2 regions of the Dactylosporangium sp. CA-092794 genome follow, and region 1 is predicted to be linked to the other one. Evidence: riboswitches for the same ligand, from Rfam matches in the RefSeq annotation. Region 1 holds a riboswitch; the other holds the start of a gene.
What was found. Region 1 has a riboswitch for cobalamin ahead of bluB (5,6-dimethylbenzimidazole synthase). Riboswitches for the same ligand answer to the same signal wherever they lie in the genome.

Region 1 (3,310 bases):
ACGCTGGTCGTGCACTTCCTGAGCATCGAACCACGGTACGACTGGGGCGTGAGCACGACCGTACCGTTCTTCGGCTCGCTGACCGCGACCGGGCTCACCGCGATGCTGCACGAGCCGCTGGCCGAGCGCACCTGGTACTACGAGCTCGACCTCACCGAGCGGCTCGTGCGCTACAGCGCGCTGGACTCCGCCTTCCGGGCGGACCTGCCGCTGGACCCGATGCACGGCACCGTCGGCGTCGCGCCGCCGCTGAGCGAGGTGCGCTCGTCGCTGACCCCCGGCAGCTGGGGCGGCAACATGGACACCCCCGAGATGCGCGCCGGCACCACGTGCTACCTGGGCGTCAACGTCGAGGGCGCGCTGTTCAGCCTCGGCGACGGGCACGCCCGGCAGGGCGAGGGGGAGACCTGCGGCGTGGCCGTGGAGTGCGCGATGGACACCGTCGCGGTGGTCGACCTGCTCAAGGGCGTCCCGACGCCGTGGCCGCGGCTGGAGGACGACACGTACCTCATGACCACCGGCTCGGCCCGGCCGCTCGAGGACGCCTTCCGCATCGCGCACACCGAAATGGTCCGCTGGGTGGCCGAGCTCACCGGCCAGTCCACATTGGACGCCTACCAGCTGGTGTCCCAGGCCGCGCTGACGCCGGTCGCCAACGTGGTGGACACCAACTACACGGTCGTCGCCAAGTTCCCGAAGGCGTTGCTGCGCGGCGCGGAGGCGATGGGCGGCGCGCACCACCGCCTCCGCGCGACGCCGTTCCGCCGCCCTGCCTGACGGCCGCGACGCCGTTCCGCCGCCCTGCCTGACGGCCGCGGCGTGCCGTTACCAGCGGTCGCGGTGGACCACCTCGGCCAGCGGCGTGCGCCGGCGCCAGCCGTGCCGCTCCAGGTCGGGGACCGTTTCGAGGTGGGTCACCGGGCCCAGGCAGAGCCATGCGACCGGACGTACCGTATCCGGGATGTGCAAAAGGTCGCGGAGGAACGCCTCGCGGTAGAAGGAGACCCAGCCGATGCCGAGGTCCTCGGCCGTCGCCGCCAGCCAGAGGTTCTGGATCGCCAGGCAGACCGAATAGAGCCCGGCGTCGGCGATCGCGTGCCGGCCGAGCACCGCCGGGCCGCCGCGCCGCGGGTCGTAGGTGACGACGACCGAAAGGCTGGACTCCAGCACCCCGTCGATCTTGATCCGGGCGAACCGCCGCGCCGCGTCCGGATCGAGGCTCGCCGCGAACGTGTCGCGCTCGCGCTGGACGTGCTCGAAGAACGCCCGCCGGGTCGTTTGGTCCCGAACGAGGATGAAGTCCCACGGCTGGGACAGCCCGACGCTGGGCGCCGCGTGCGCGGCGGAGAGGATCCGTGCCAGCGCCGCGTCGGGCACCGGCGCACCGGTGAACTGGGCGCGCACGTCGCGCCGCCGGTGGATGACGTCGTACAGGTCGTTGCTCATGGTGACGGGCAGGCTCCCGCTGCCTCGGGCCGCCCCGGCCGGAGCGGCGCACGGTACGCGAGGCCGGTCTTCGGACTCTCGGATCGACGCCGGCCCGCCCGCCTTCCCGGCCGGTCGGCCAGTGGCTGTCCGCGTCGGACGTGGGCGGCGGCTCCCCGATCACCGCGGCGGGCCCGTGCCGGACTCGCACCGGCTTCCCAGATTCTCCCCGTCGCCGGGGCACCTCGCGTCAGTTCGCTGGCGACACTCTAGCCGAGCCGGCCGGGTCACGTCCGCCGGCGTGGTGTAGGAGGCCAGCGCGCTGGTCGTGCCGGTTGACGTCGGGCGGCCGTCGCCGGCCGGGCGTCGGTGGCCACCGATGGTGCACCGGCGATCATCGGCGTCGCCCCCGACCGGCGCGCCGGACCGGTGCGGTTGTCGCACCCGCCGGGCGCAACCTGCGATCTGCGCGGCGGACCGGTGCGGATGTCGCACCCGCCGGGCGCAACCTGCGATCCGCGCGGCCGGGCCGGACGTATGTCTCCGTGATCATGATGCCCGCGGTGGCCGCACACCGGGTTTGCCATGATCCCGGAGACTTGTGGTACACGGGGGTACATCAGCGCTCCGTGATCATGAAAAACCGTTGGTGTCGATGCCGCGATGCGCATGATCACGGAGACTTCCGGTCGCCGCCTGTACCGCGCGGCGGCCGACGGGCGGGACGTGATCGCCGACCGTGCCCGCCCCAGATTGCTGGGACGCGCAGACCGGGCGCCACATAACCGACGGCAGGCCGGCGGCGCCGGTCGCGGTGAGCCGCAGTTCGGGTGCCCCGGCGCCGGGCGCGAGTCGGCAGGGCGCCGGATTGTTCAACGATCCGGCATTGTGCGATGCTGCAGAGCGTGACGCGTGCTACCGCTCCCGGTGACTGGGCCCTTCGGCTGGCCGATGATCGTGCGCAGCTCGATCGGGGTGGTTACGGCGAGCGGGTCGCCGAGGTGCTGCGGGATCGGATCACCGAGGGGCTGTTCCCGCCCGGGACCCGGCTGAGCGAGGAGGCGCTGCGCGAGGCGCTCGGGGTCTCCCGCAACACGCTGCGTGAGGCGTTCCGGCTGCTCTCGCACGAGGGGCTGCTCACCCACGAGTTCAACCGCGGCGTGTTCGTCCGCGAGCTCACCGCCGACGACGTGCGCGATCTCTACGCGATCCGGCGGATCCTCGAAGGCGCGGCGGTGCGGGGCGTGAACGCGGCGCCGGCCGGGGCGATCGAGCGCATCCGCGAGGCGGTGGAGTCGGCGGAGGAGGCCGCCCGCCGCGGGGCCTGGGTCGAGGTGGGTACCGCCAACATGCGCTTCCACCAGGCCGTCGCCGGGCTGGCCGGGAGCCGGCGGGTGAGTGAGACCGTGCGCCGGCTGCTGGCCGAGCTGCGGCTGGTCTTCCTGGTGATGTCCGCGCCGCGGGAGTTCCACGAGCCGTACCTGCGCACCAACCGCGAGATCTACGAGCTGCTCGCCGCCGGGGACGCCGCGGCGGCCGACCGCGCCCTGGCGACCTACCTCGACGTCGCCGAGCGCCAGCTCCTGGACGCCTTCCAGTCGTAGGCGGGCCCGCGCCGGGGCGGTAGGGGCGACGCGATCCATAGATGGTCTTGGCATTGTCTATTGCTGAATCGTTGAACAATCCTCTACCTTGGGCTGTGAGCCAGCTCTCACGATCCGTTAGGAGCCCACCCATGGCAAAGCGGACAACGGCGACACAGCCCCACGTTTCAGCGCCCCGGCGGGTCATTCTGGCCAGCCTCGTCGGCACCTCACTGGAGTGGTACGACTTCTTCCTCTACGGGTCCGCCGCGGCCCTCGTGTTCGGCAAGCTGTTCTTCCCC
Region 2 (3,310 bases), 3.2 Mb from region 1:
GGCCGGTGAGCATGCCCTTGACCGGTTTGGCGGTCAGCGACTGCGCGTAGGTGGACCACTCGACCGTCATCGGCCGGGGCCGGGCCACGTCGCCGTGGATGATCGGCGGGCGCACGCAGCGGGAGCCATAGGACTGCACCCAGCCGTGCTCGGTGGCGGCGAACCCGTCGAGTTGCTCGCCGAAGTACTGGACCATGTCGTTGCGCTCGGGCTCGCCGTGCACCAGCACGTCCAGGCCGAGTTCCTCCTGCAGCCGGATGACGTGCTCCACCTCGGCGCGCATCCGCTCGACGTAACCGGCCTGGTCGAGGCTCCCGGCGCGCAGCGCGGCGCGGGCCTGGCGCAGCTCGGCGGTCTGCGGGAACGAGCCGATCGTGGTGGTCGGCAGCTCCGGCAGGCCGAGCCGTTGCTGCTGGGCGGCGGCCCGGGCCGCGTAGCCGGTGCGCTGCCGGTCCTGCGGGGTGAGGCCGGCCAGGCGGGCCCGGACCTGGTCGTTGCGCCAGGCGGCCGGGGCGGGCGGGAGCGGCGCGGGCAGGTCGGCGATGCGGTCGCGGACGGCCCGGCCGAGCAGGATCACCTCGTCGACCTTCTGCCGGGCGAACGCGAGCCGCTCGGCCAGCCGCGGGTCGAGCCCGGTCTCCGCGGCCAGGTCGACCGGCACGTGCAGCAGGGAGCAGGAGGTGGACACGGCGACGTGGTCGGCGAGCTCGGCGACCCGGCCACCGAGCGCGGCGGCGGCGCGCAGATCGGTGCGCCAGATGTTGTGCCCGTCGACCAGCCCGGCCACGATCGTCTTGCCGGCCAGGGACCTGGCGGCGGCGAGCCGGTCCAGGTTGCCGGGCCCGGCGACCAGGTCCAGGCCGATCGCCTCGACCGGGGTGGCCAGCAGCGCGGGCAGGGCGTCGCCGAGCTCGCCGAAGTAGGTCGCGACGAAGAGCTTCGGCCGGTCGGTCAGCTCGCCGAGGCGGGTGTACGCCCGGCGCAGCCCGTCGATCTCCTCCGGCGTGCGATCGGCGGCGTAGGCCGGCTCGTCCAGCTGCACCCAGGCCACGCCCGAGACGGCCAGCACGGCGAGGATCTGCGCGTACACCTCGACCAGGTCGTCGAGCCGGGCGAACGGGTCCTCCCCTTTCGCCAGCAGCAGGAACGTGGCCGGGCCGACCAGCACCGGCCGGGTGGCGATGCCCAAGGCACTCGCCTCGGCGACCTCGCCCAGCGCCTTGACCGGGTTGGCGGCGAAGACGGTGTCCGGGCCGATCTCCGGCACCAGGTAGTGGTAGTTGGTGTCGAACCACTTCGTCAGTTCCAGGGCCGGTTCGGCGTCCACGCCGCGGGCCATCGCGAAGTACGTGTCGAGCTCGGACAGGCCGAGCCGGGCGAACCGGGCCGGGATCGCGCCGACCGCGACGGCGGTGTCGAGGACGTGGTCGTAGTAGGAGAACGTGTTGGACGGGATCGCGCCCAGCCCGGCGTCGCGCAGCGTCTGCCACACCCCGGCCCGCAACCCGGCGGTGGTCCGCGCCAGCGCGCCGGCGTCGACCTTGCCGGCCCAGTACGCCTCGACGGCCTGTTTGAGCTCCCGGTTCCCGCCGATGCGCGGATAGCCCAGGACGGTGCTCTGCCCGAATGCAGTGCTCACCAAAAGGGTCCTTCCCTCGAAGTGCCCGACGACACCCAGGGAGGAAGCACCGGCTTCCGCCCTGACCCTCCCGAGGGGTCGTCGGCGGCGCACACCGGTCGGTGTGCGCGGTGCGGGCAGGTCTTCGGACTCGCGGGCGCGACCCGGAGGTCACCTACTGGCCGTCGCTTCCCAGGTCTTGCGACCCAGTGCTTCGTTGACGGCGGTCGTTCCCACTCACCGCTGCGGGGCAGTCCCGGTCTCGCACCGGGTTCCCTCTTACGACGCCCGGCCCTCGCGGGACAGGCGAACCAGCACTGCCGTTCATCGTAGCGGCCCGGCGGCGCTGTCCACCTGCGGCGCCCGCAGTACGGGATGGCGTGCTCGTCGCCGGCCCGGCCGGCTGTGCCTGTGCGGACGTCGCTGCTGTCCGGCACGGCGGGGCCGGGCCGGACAGCAGCACACCGCCGGTCAGAAGTCGTCGTCGAAGCTGACCGTGCCGGTCACGCCCACCTGGTAGGCCGAGACCCGCCGCTCGAAGAAGTTCGACAGCTCCTGTACGTCCTGCAGTTCCATGAACGCGAACGGATTCTTGCTGCCGTACATCGTCGCGATGCCCAGCAGGGCCAGCCGGCGGTCGGCCACATGCTGCAGATACTCCCGCATGTCGCCCAGCGACATCCCGGACACGCCCTGGCCGAGCAGGTCCTCGGCGAACTGGACCTCGCACTCCACGGCCTCGGCCAGCATCCGCCGGACCTGCTCCTCCATCCGCTCGTCGAACAGTTCCGGCTCCTCCGCGCGGACGGTGTCGACGACGTCGAAGGCGAAGGCCATGTGCATCGACTCGTCGCGGAACACCCAGTTGGTGCCCGAGGCGAGGCCGTGCAGCAGGCCGCGGGAGCGCAGGTAGTAGACGTAGGCGAAGGCGCCGTAGAAGAACAGGCCCTCGATGCACGCGGCGAAGCAGATCAGGTTGAGCAGGAACGCCCGCCGGTCCTCGCGGGTCTTGAGCTCCCGCAACGCGAAGACCGAGTCGATCCACGTGAAGCAGAACTCCGCCTTGCGCCGGATCGACGGGATGTTCTCCACCGCGGCGAACGCGGCGAACCGCTCGGCATCGTCCGGCACGTAGGTGTCGAGCAGATTCAGGTAGAACTGGACGTGGACGGCCTCCTCGAACAGCTGCCGGGACAGGTAGAGCCGGCCTTCCGGGGAGTTCACGTGCTGGTACAGGTTGAGCACGAGATTGTTGGCGACGATGGTGTCGCCGGTGGCGAAGAACGCGACCAGCCGCGACACGAGGTGCCGCTCGGCCGGGGACAGCTTGGGCAGGTCGGCGAGGTCGGAATGCAGGTCGACCTCCTCGACCGTCCACGTGTTCTTGATCGCGTCCTTGAACCGGTCGAAGAACCGCGGGTACCGCATCGGCCGCAGGGTCAGGTCCAGGCCGGGGTCGAGGAGGCTCACTGGCACGCCTCGCACGACTCGGGGTTCTCCAGGGAGCACGCGACGGCCTCCGCGGGAGCGACGAGAGCGGAGACGGCCGGCGCGGAGATGGATACGGTGGCCTGCTGAATGCGGGTGGCCGGCCGGGATCGCAGGTAGTAGGTGGTCTTCAGCCCGGATTTCCAGGCGTGCAGGTACATCGAGGAGAGCTTGCCGATCGTCGGGGCGCTCAGGAACAGGTTC

Region 2: linked by a shared signal. The riboswitch ahead of metE (5-methyltetrahydropteroyltriglutamate--homocysteine S-methyltransferase) and the one ahead of bluB (5,6-dimethylbenzimidazole synthase) in region 1 are both predicted to bind cobalamin.

Annotation. Positions count from the first base shown of each region.
Region 1 is NZ_CP192044.1:6,227,264-6,230,573, forward strand. Features, by position in the region: gene ACQPXD_RS26265 (acetamidase/formamidase family protein) at 1-777, shown strand, start outside; gene bluB (5,6-dimethylbenzimidazole synthase) at 826-1,446, opposite strand; cobalamin riboswitch at 1,497-1,683, opposite strand; gene ACQPXD_RS26275 (GntR family transcriptional regulator) at 2,331-3,029, shown strand; gene ACQPXD_RS26280 (MFS transporter) at 3,161-3,310, shown strand, end outside.
Region 2 is NZ_CP192044.1:3,012,220-3,015,529, reverse strand. Features, by position in the region: gene metE (5-methyltetrahydropteroyltriglutamate--homocysteine S-methyltransferase) at 1-1,639, opposite strand, end outside; cobalamin riboswitch at 1,738-1,949, opposite strand; gene ACQPXD_RS13055 (ribonucleotide-diphosphate reductase subunit beta) at 2,090-3,088, opposite strand; gene ACQPXD_RS13050 (ribonucleoside-diphosphate reductase subunit alpha) at 3,085-3,310, opposite strand, start outside.